3 regions of the Acetivibrio cellulolyticus CD2 genome follow, and region 2 is predicted to be linked to each of the others. Evidence: riboswitches for the same ligand, from Rfam matches in the RefSeq annotation. Region 2 holds a riboswitch; each other region holds the start of a gene.
What was found. Region 2 has a riboswitch for cobalamin ahead of ACECE_RS0211045 (ABC transporter substrate-binding protein). Riboswitches for the same ligand answer to the same signal wherever they lie in the genome.

Region 1: it holds a riboswitch for cobalamin, as region 2 does, so the genes downstream of both, ACECE_RS0217450 (anaerobic ribonucleoside triphosphate reductase) here and ACECE_RS0211045 (ABC transporter substrate-binding protein) in region 2, are expected to answer to the same signal.
Region 3: it holds a riboswitch for cobalamin, as region 2 does, so the genes downstream of both, cbiQ (cobalt ECF transporter T component CbiQ) here and ACECE_RS0211045 (ABC transporter substrate-binding protein) in region 2, are expected to answer to the same signal.

The regions. Positions count from the first base shown of each region.
Region 1 is NZ_JH556658.1:367,182-370,381, forward strand. It holds gene ACECE_RS0217440 (hypothetical protein) at 124-699, shown strand; gene ACECE_RS0217445 (sigma-70 RNA polymerase sigma factor region 4 domain-containing protein) at 1,022-1,450, shown strand; cobalamin riboswitch at 1,536-1,718, shown strand; gene ACECE_RS0217450 (anaerobic ribonucleoside triphosphate reductase) at 1,872-3,200, shown strand, end outside.
Region 2 is NZ_JH556653.1:2,055,394-2,058,593, forward strand. It holds gene ACECE_RS0211040 (FecCD family ABC transporter permease) at 1-510, opposite strand, end outside; gene ACECE_RS0211045 (ABC transporter substrate-binding protein) at 515-1,474, opposite strand; cobalamin riboswitch at 1,588-1,767, opposite strand; gene ACECE_RS0211055 (polysaccharide deacetylase family protein) at 1,890-3,200, opposite strand, start outside.
Region 3 is NZ_JH556658.1:378,069-381,268, forward strand. It holds gene folE (GTP cyclohydrolase I FolE) at 125-688, shown strand; cobalamin riboswitch at 782-963, shown strand; cobalamin riboswitch at 1,133-1,353, shown strand; gene cbiQ (cobalt ECF transporter T component CbiQ) at 1,467-2,369, shown strand; gene ACECE_RS0217490 (energy-coupling factor ABC transporter ATP-binding protein) at 2,383-3,200, shown strand, end outside.

The DNA of each region.
Region 1 (3,200 bases), on a different contig from region 2:
GAACTTCTTAAAGTATATTCAAAAGTGGTTTGGAGCTTAAATTAAAATGTTGAAGATTTAAAAGAAGAAAATAAATCATTTTAATAAAACAAATGTTAATAGGTAAATTCATGGAGGTAAACTATGCGAAAAGAAAGTAAAGTAATGAGGCAATGTACACTTTTTTACAGCGACTTAAATATTGACCGGTCGACAGTTTTACATAAAACAAAATTACTTTTAGAAATATATCGTCCTGTTGTTTGGTCTACTCAAAATCGGTTTAATCAAGTATCTGAAAATGCTGCATGCTACTATAGCAAAAATTTAGAACAGGCATTGGAGTATCTTGAAAATTTTGCACCTGAAATTGAAAGGGATAAGTTTAATCAAAAGGTATACTCTTTTTTTGAAACACATTGGCTGATATCAATAATAGATTCTGCAATGAGTAAAATATTTCAGTATCCTGATAATGGCAAACTGTATCATGAAATACTGGTTAAACAGTACATGACTGTTATTAAGTATTCGGAGCAAGAAATGTTGGAACTATTACATATGGAGCGGAGCACTTATTATGATAAAAAAAGAGAAGCTATTGACCTTTTTGCAATTTGTTTATGGGGCTATACCATTCCAGCAATGAAAGGAATAATTGATGGTCAAGAAGTTGAAGGTATTCCAAGCTTTTTCTATCAATCCTCAAACCCCGACTAAATCCCAACTATGCCCCGAGCCTATTCCTACTGATTTCAAATATACAAGCTGATATACTGGCTATGCTGGTGGATTGTGTTATAAATTGAACAGTATCAACTATCCTCAAATTCTATAAGGGTTTGGGGATTTTTTTATGCATTAATTCAAAGTAAATATGTGGCAAATGAGGCTGGATGCGATTGATTTCACTTCCGGTCTTTTTTTATGCCTGAAATCAGGAGTCGGCAATATGAAAAGATGGGAGCCATACAACAACCATTATCCGTGATTTCCAAGTTTTGTTTATCAGCTATCGAGACAAAATTTTGGAGGTTTTAAGATGGATAATGAAAAGAAGTTTTATTTAAGAGTAGGCCAAATTGTAGAAGAAGTGTCGGAGGAAATCTATAAAGAGTACTACAAAATGCAAAGGAGAGAGCGATATTTAGAAGAACGGGATTTAGCACACGGAAAGTTCTTATATTCGCAGTTTGATAATGTTTATGAAGATGTTTTAGGAGAAGAGCTGCTTAAAGACAGCACTAGAGAAAATGTATGTGATTCTGTAGTTACAAAGGTAATGATAGAAAAACTGAGAAAAAGCCTGGAGCTTCTTAATAAGGAGGAAATAGGGTTAATAATCAACTTATTTTATATGGGCAAAAGTCAACGCCAATTTTCAAGAGAGATCGGTATTCCGGTGATGACGATAAATAGTAGAAAAGAAAGTATTTTAAAGAAGCTTAGAAAATATATGGGCACTAAATAATTACCACAGATAGAATAATGAGGAATTAGATATTTTAAATTGCAAATTGACACAATATATTGTATATGATAATATTTAAACAACAAAATATTGAAGTGATACTGGTGCTGTACATAAAGTACGGCTTAAAAGAGAAACAGGTGAAAATCCTGTACGGTCCCGCCGCTGTAATGGGGAGAATTTTCACAGAGTCCACTGGAGTTATCCGGGAAGGAGTGGAAATTCTATGAACCAGAGTCAGAAGACCTGCCTGTATTATGCACTGCAACTCTACGGACGATAGGGGGGTAAGAAGCTAAAAATAAATTATGTATCGATAGCCTCTTGACACTTTGTCTGGAGGCTTTAATATTCAGCTCTTTCGAAGAAAATGAAAGAGGCAAAAACATTAAACGTAGATTAGAAAGAAGGATGGGTATATATGATAACAAAAATAAAAAAACGCGATGGAAGAGAAGTGCCATTTAATATTGAGAAGATTGCCAATGCTATATTCAAAGCTGCAAGTGCCACAGGAGGACATGATTATGAATCTGCACTCTCGCTAGCAGAAAAAGTTGTTGATTCTATTGAAAAGGAAATGGATAAAAAGGTTCCTTCTGTGGAGGAAATCCAGGATTCAGTTGAGAAAGTTCTGATAGATACTGGCCACGTCCGTACTGCAAAGGCGTTTATCCTATATAGGGCAGATAGGACTCGTGTCCGCGAAATGAATACCCGCCTTATGAAGATTTATGAGGACTTAACCTTCAAGGAAGCAAAAGATAATGATATGAAGCGTGAAAATGCAAACATAGACGGAGATACTGCCATGGGAACGATGCTTAAGTACGGTTCTGAGGGTGCAAAGCAGTTTTATGAAATGTATGTGCTCAAGCCCGAGCATTCTTTGGCACATAAAGAGGGAGATATACATATTCATGACATGGACTTTTTGACGTTGACCACAACCTGCTGCCAGATTGATATAGATAAGCTGTTTCAAAATGGATTTTGTACTGGGCATGGGTATTTGAGGGAGCCAAACGACATTCAGAGTTATTCTGCCCTTGCCTGCATAGCAATACAGTCAAACCAGAATGACCAGCATGGAGGCCAAAGCATACCGAATTTTGATTACAATATGGCCCCTGGAGTATCAAAAACATACATTAAGCTTTACAGGCAAAACCTTGCGAAAGCACTTAGACTTCTTGCAAACATTGATGATGCTGCTAAAAAGGTGAGAACCATATGTGAAACTATCAAGGAAAGGCATGGTATGGTTCCTTCGATAAGCAATCTTGAGAAATATAGTGAGTATGAAGCTGAATTGCTGGCCGAGCTGGTCAAAGATGAGGATATAATTAAAAAGGCACATTCCTTTGCTGTCGAGAGTGCCGAAATAGAGACTGACAGGAGTACATACCAAGCGATGGAGGCTTTTGTGCATAACCTCAATACCATGCACAGCAGGGCAGGAGCACAGATACCCTTCAGCTCAATTAACTATGGTATGGATACATCCCCCGAAGGTAGGCTGGTGATTAAAAATCTGCTGTTGGCAACAGAAGCAGGACTTGGAAATGGAGAGACACCTATTTTTCCTATTCACATATTTAAGGTCAAAGAAGGCATAAATTACAATCCAGGCGAGCCTAACTACGATTTATTTAAATTAGCATGTAGGGTCAGTGCTAAAAGGCTTTTTCCCAATTTCTCCTTTATTGACGCACCTTTCAACCTGAAATATTACAAACCTGGGCATCCA
Region 2 (3,200 bases):
AAGCATTGCATTTACAAATAGTGTAAACACCATTCCTGTAAGAATAATAGTATTCGTTTCCATATTTCTATCCACACCAGCAGCAAATCCCATAGCACCTAAAACGGTCAGCAAGCCGCAAATCAGCCCAACTGTCGGAAGAGTGAAAAGCCCAAGCATAGGAATCGTAATGCCTGTTATCATGACAATACCTGCACCAAGGGCAGCACCTGATGAAACACCCAGCGTGTATGATGAAGCAAGTGGATTTTTTAGTGTTGATTGCATTATAGCACCACTGACCGCCAAAGCTGCACCTACCCCAAATGCCATCAGCACTCTTGGAATACGTATATCCCAAATAATAGATGCTGTGATTTTATCGATATTAACAGCCCCACTTGCACCTAACACCTTATTTGTAATTACCGCAAGAATTTCATAAAATGGAATCATAGCGCTGCCTATGGCAACACCCAATATGCAAATAATAATACTTACTACTAATGCTAAAATTATCTTTAATTTCATATTCTTAATATTTGTCGGGATATATTGCCTTTGCAATTTCCTTCATAGCCTTTACGATATTTTGATTTGGCAGCGAACTTGCAGAATTGTCAATGTAATAAACATCTCCGTTCTTCAATGCCTTCATGTTTTCCCATCCTTTTCTTGCCTTAATTTCTTTAACTGGTTCCTTCATATAATTTACATTCGTCAGAATAATATCCGGGTTTTTAGAAACAACAGCTTCGTTGCTCACACTTATCCAGCTTTTCTGATCTGCAAATACATTTTTTGCTCCAACAAGTTCTATAATCTCATTTAAGAAAACTTCCGAACCAAAGCTGTACATATTTGGATCGGCTGCTATTTCAAAATAAACAGTCTTTTTATTATCAATGCTCTTACCCACTTGTGCTATGTTAGCTATTTCCATTTCCATGTTTTCAATTATTTCCTTACCTTTTGCAGAAGTTCCAGTCGCATCTGCGATGAACTTTATATCCGATTTGATTGCCTCAATTGAATTGCTCGTAGGAATTACTACAACACACAAACCTGCATCCTTTAATGCCTTGAACGGTTCTTTTGTACTATCAACCTCACTCATTCCGGAAGTCAAAACCATATCTGGTTTTAAGCTCATCATTTTTTCCAGATCCGGTGCCATCATATCAAATTCAGAAATTCCCTCTTTCAACCCACTGATACCTTTTGCATTTTTATCTATAGCGATTATTTTATCACCTAGTCCAAGTTCTACAATTGTTTCAGTGATGGCCGGTGCCATCGAAATAATTCTATTTACATTCTTCGGAACTACTATATCGTTTCCTGCCGGATCCTTTGTCGGCAAAGTACCGGAAGCGTTGGCAACATTACTTTCCGGCTCAGTTACATTTCTATCTGGAGTATTTGGGTTTTTGCTGCATGATATAAAGCTAAATGCCAAAACAGCAGCTGTTAATAACAATAATATTTTTTTCATTTTTCATTTTTCCTTTCAACACAAAAATTAAACCTCCTGACCAAAGATCAAGAGGTTATGGATATACTAATTTAAATAGCAACACGCCAGCACCCCCTATCGCTCGTAGAGAAATTTGTGCAATGAAATAGGCAGGTCTTCTGACTTAGGTTCAACGATACTGAAGCCTTCCCAGTTTCCCAGTGGCATCTTTTCCAGCATCTCCCCTTTACAGCGGCGGGACCGTACAGGACTTTCACCTGTTTCCCTTTTAATTCGGCTATCAAACCGAAACCAATTATCATCATATTCAACTTTCATAAGCATAACATTTTATAAACAATAATTCAATCCAAAAAATACAGATTATTTCAAAATGCAAGAGCTAGTTCCGATATTCAAAAATAAAGTAAATCATCTAAATTTATTAAAAAAATTATTTATCACTCTCTTTAGCAATCATTTCAACCAGCTTTTCACCGGAAATGTCTTCAGAGACATCTATGCGATTTAAACCATAAAGAGTATAAGGATTGCCCTTTTGAATTTTGCTTACTTTATTGCCAATAACCACAGTGGCTCTATAGCCTAAATCTTTATAAATCTGCTCTGATAAAATGTTGGACAAGCCATATGGATAAGTAAAAACTGTTGGACTTATTTTTAAATTTTCTTCCATACTTTTTACTTCCATTTCATTATCCTTCACAAGAACATTGCAGTAATCTTTAGTAGTTTCATTAGATATTATATCACTACCTCTTCGAGGATACTTATCGGTACTCTCATGCAAATTATAGCTGTGGCTTTGAATATCTATCACACCGGATTGTAACATTTCAAGGGCTTCCTGGTAATTAAAATGTGGTAAAATAGGTTCATTGGAATTTATTCTCTTGTCTCTCCCAACTGACCAACCAATAATGCTTATTGTTGCTTTCATATTTAGTTCCTTAAGAATAGGAAAAGCATAGTCATAGTTACTTTTATAACCATCATCAAAAGTTATTGCAATAGGCTTTTCCGGTAATTTTGCAACTCCATCAACGTATGATATCAAATCTTTGACAAATATAGCTGTATATCCTGCTCTTTTTATTTCCTCCATGTCATTTCTAAATTTTGAAATAGAAACAGTTGCTGAGTTTTTAGACTCATTATCCTTTACAATGTGATGATACATAAGAATAGGAACCTTAACCGTTTCAGTATTTTTTTCAGATAATAAACAGCTTGTAAAGCCATTATTGGGTGTTAGGATTTTGTTGCACAATTCATTAGCATTGTCCTTTGTCATATAAACTCCAAAGTTTTCAGGATAATAAATATCTTTATCATTAAAGATTTTACCCAGCATCATCTGACCTGCTAGATTTCTGAAGTGAACAGAATCATAGAAATAGCGGGGATCCTTACTAATTTCATTATAGCCAGAGAAATTCCAAAAATCAGTTATTCTACTCAGTCTAATCCAGTAATCCTTTACTTTTTCGAGGTTAAATGCATGAAGCTCTGAATCATAGTTAGGAGAGCTTATCACTTTTAAATTAATATCTTTTGCTTTACAATAGTCACTAATCCTTTGAATTGATTCCAAGCATTTATCTGCCTTACTGGTCTGAAATTTATCATAATTTCTGAAAGAGTTGCTTCCAATTTGACTTATATAGTCATTAATATTTGGGATATTTTCAGTATCCCTTTTCGTCTTGTTATAAACACCTGTCTGAGGCAAAAAAACATCATA
Region 3 (3,200 bases), on a different contig from region 2:
TTACTCCTAATATACTATGCGTTTAATAATAAAATAAATTAAATTAAATTATAAAGGTGTCGGTGATGGAGTTGCATTGAAATCTAAAACCGATATTTATTTGCTAAAAATGGAGTGAAAAATTATGATAGATAAAGAACGTGTGAAAAAAGCTATTACAGAAATTCTTATTGCTATTGGAGAAAACCCGGACAGAGAAGGACTTGTAGAAACACCGGAACGTGTTGCAAATATGTATACAGAAATTTTTGCAGGGCTTTATAATGACCCTAAACAACTGGTAAAAATATTTCATGAGGATAACCATGAAGAAATGGTAATGATAAGAGATATACCATTATATTCTGTTTGTGAACATCATCTTTTACCTTTTGTAGGGGTTGCCCATGTGGCTTATATACCTAGGAATGGTAAGGTCATAGGAATTAGCAAGCTTGCAAGAATTGTAGATATTGTTGCAAAAAAACCGCAACTTCAGGAAAGGATTACAAGAGAAGTTGCTGATATTCTTATGGATACGCTTACTCCACTGGGAGTTGCTGTTGTAGTTGAAGCAGAACATCTATGTATGACAATGAGGGGGATAAAGAAGCCAGGATCTAAAACTATTACATCAGCTCTAAGAGGAAATATAAAAACTGATGCAAGAACCAGATCAGAGTTAATGGCACTTATAAATGGAAAGTAATATCTTTGTGAATCAAAGTTCTCTAATGTAAGATAAAGCTTAAAAATATATTGATAAAACTGAGCCTCTAGTATATTATATAAGTTGGTTGAAAACTAAATATATAAAACAGGTGCCTATACAGTTCTAAATAGGTGAAAAGGAAAGTCGGGTAAAGCCCGCGCGGTCACGCCGCTGTAAAAGTGGAGTTCTCCATTTATGCCACTGGGAAACTGGGAAGGTTTGGAGAATGATGATGCTTGAGCCAGAAGACCTGCCTGTTTTGTTACACCAATTACTCTACGAGCGATAGGGGGTGCTGTGTATGCTTACACTGAATTATTTGTATATACATGACCTCTTGACTATTTAAGTTGAGAGGTTTTTTAATTTGTATAAGAACATAATTATTTGTTAAGAATTAATCAGAATGAAGAGTAAAAATGTTAACATGAATATTGCTAAAAATCAAATACTATTTTAAGTGTTCTCCTAGGCGTATGGCCTTGGAGAAAGGATAGGGGAATCGGGTGCAAATCCCGAACGGAACCGCCGCTGTAAGCACTTAAGCGTATGCTCGTCGATGAAAGTCGGTCACTGGGAAACTGGGAAGGCAGAGCATATGCTGCAGGAGAAATATTCCTATAAGTGTAAGTCAGAAGACCTGCTTGAATTTGACTTACCCACTGATCGGTGGAGGGACTGAATTTTTACAGAAATACGGCTGTAACAATATATAATTGTTATGGCCGTTTTTATATTTTATCCAAATGACTTGAGGAAGGGGGGAATTCGAGAGGTGGAAAAATGGATTGTCTTATGTACTATGATACTTCTGCCCGTAATTATATATGAGGTGAAGCATCGGGACAGGCACAGGCATGTCGGCAGTGCACATGAACACCGGCACGGTATCAGACATAAACACGGAGCGTTGATTTCCATTGATTATTTCGCTTATTCCTCTAAAATCAGACAATGGAATGCCACATTAAAGGTCATTCTATCAATATTGACAATTATTTTGTGCATACTACTGAACAATGTTTATGTTTCAATTGTTGTGATTTTTTCAATGGCCTATCTGGTCATTAAGGTTGGTGGACTTGGGTTCCATGATTATTTGTCAATACTGACTGTACCACTGGCATTTATTCTGCTCAGCATTCTGGCCATTGTTGTTGATTTTTCTGGTCAGCCTGTGGGTGAATACCGCTTGTATTTCGGATTGGGTTATCTATATACCACGAAGGCAATGCTTAAGGGCGGTGTTTTTCTGATGCTTAAGATCATTGCGGCAATTAGTGCTCTGCAGTTGATGATTTTGACAACCCCATCCTCTGAAATTATTTCTGTAATGAGGAAAACACGTTTGCCAAATGATTTTATTGATCTGATGAATATGATATACCGGTATATTTTTATTTTGCTGGATGTATTCGCCAGGATGAAAAACGCAGCAGAATCCCGTTTGGGATATCGTGATTTTAGAACCTCTTGTTATACGTTTGGCAACGGCGCGAGCAATATGCTCGTCTTATCGTTGAAAAAGGCAGATGCTTATTATGACGCGATGGAGGCCAGATGCTATGATGGAGAGTTGAGGTTCCTTGAGGAAGATAAAAAAGCGGAAATCAAGCTGATTATTTTGGCGACGGTATATATAATGTATTTGCTTCTGCTGTGGTACCTGACAAGATAAACGGAGGACTTTTATGAAGAATACAGTTTTAAAAGTGGAGAATCTCCACTATGTATATGGGAATGGAAAGGCCGCACTGGAAGGTGTCAGCGTTGAAATATACGAAGGTGAGAAAATTGCCGTCATCGGGGCTAATGGTTCAGGAAAATCTACATTTTTCCTGAATATTAACGGTGTCTATGCCCCAACGCACGGAAACATCATTTTTAGGGGGATTCCCGTCAGCAAAAAGAATTTGAACGAGCTGCGTAAAAACGTCGGAATAGTCTTTCAAGATGCGGACAACCAGATTATTGCTTCAACGGTCCGGGCGGAAGTGAGCTTCGGTCCGATGAATTTAAAGCTTCCGAAGGAGGTAGTGATAAATCAGGTAAACAAAGCACTGGCCTATATGAACCTCTCGGGGTTCGAGGATCGACCGCCGCACTATTTGAGCGGAGGGGAAAAGAAACGTGTAAGTATTGCCGATATTGTGGCGATGGAACCAGAGGTGATGATTTTTGACGAACCGACATCATCACTGGACCCCATGAACGCCATGATGCTGGAGGAAGTTTTGCAAAAGTTGGGGGGTGAGGATAAGACCGTAATGATTTCCACCCATGATGTGGATTTCACTTATAGGTGGGCTGAACGCGTTCTTGTTTTCTGTAGCGGGAAAATCATTGCCGACGGAACGCCGCTTGAGATATTTTGTAATTCGGAGATTTTAAAACAGGCAAATTTGAAAAAGCCAGTCATGCTGGATGTCTATGATATGCTTGTGAGAAAAAAGATTCTACCAGACACGCAGGCATATCCAAAAAAAACGCAGGAATTAAAAGATGTATT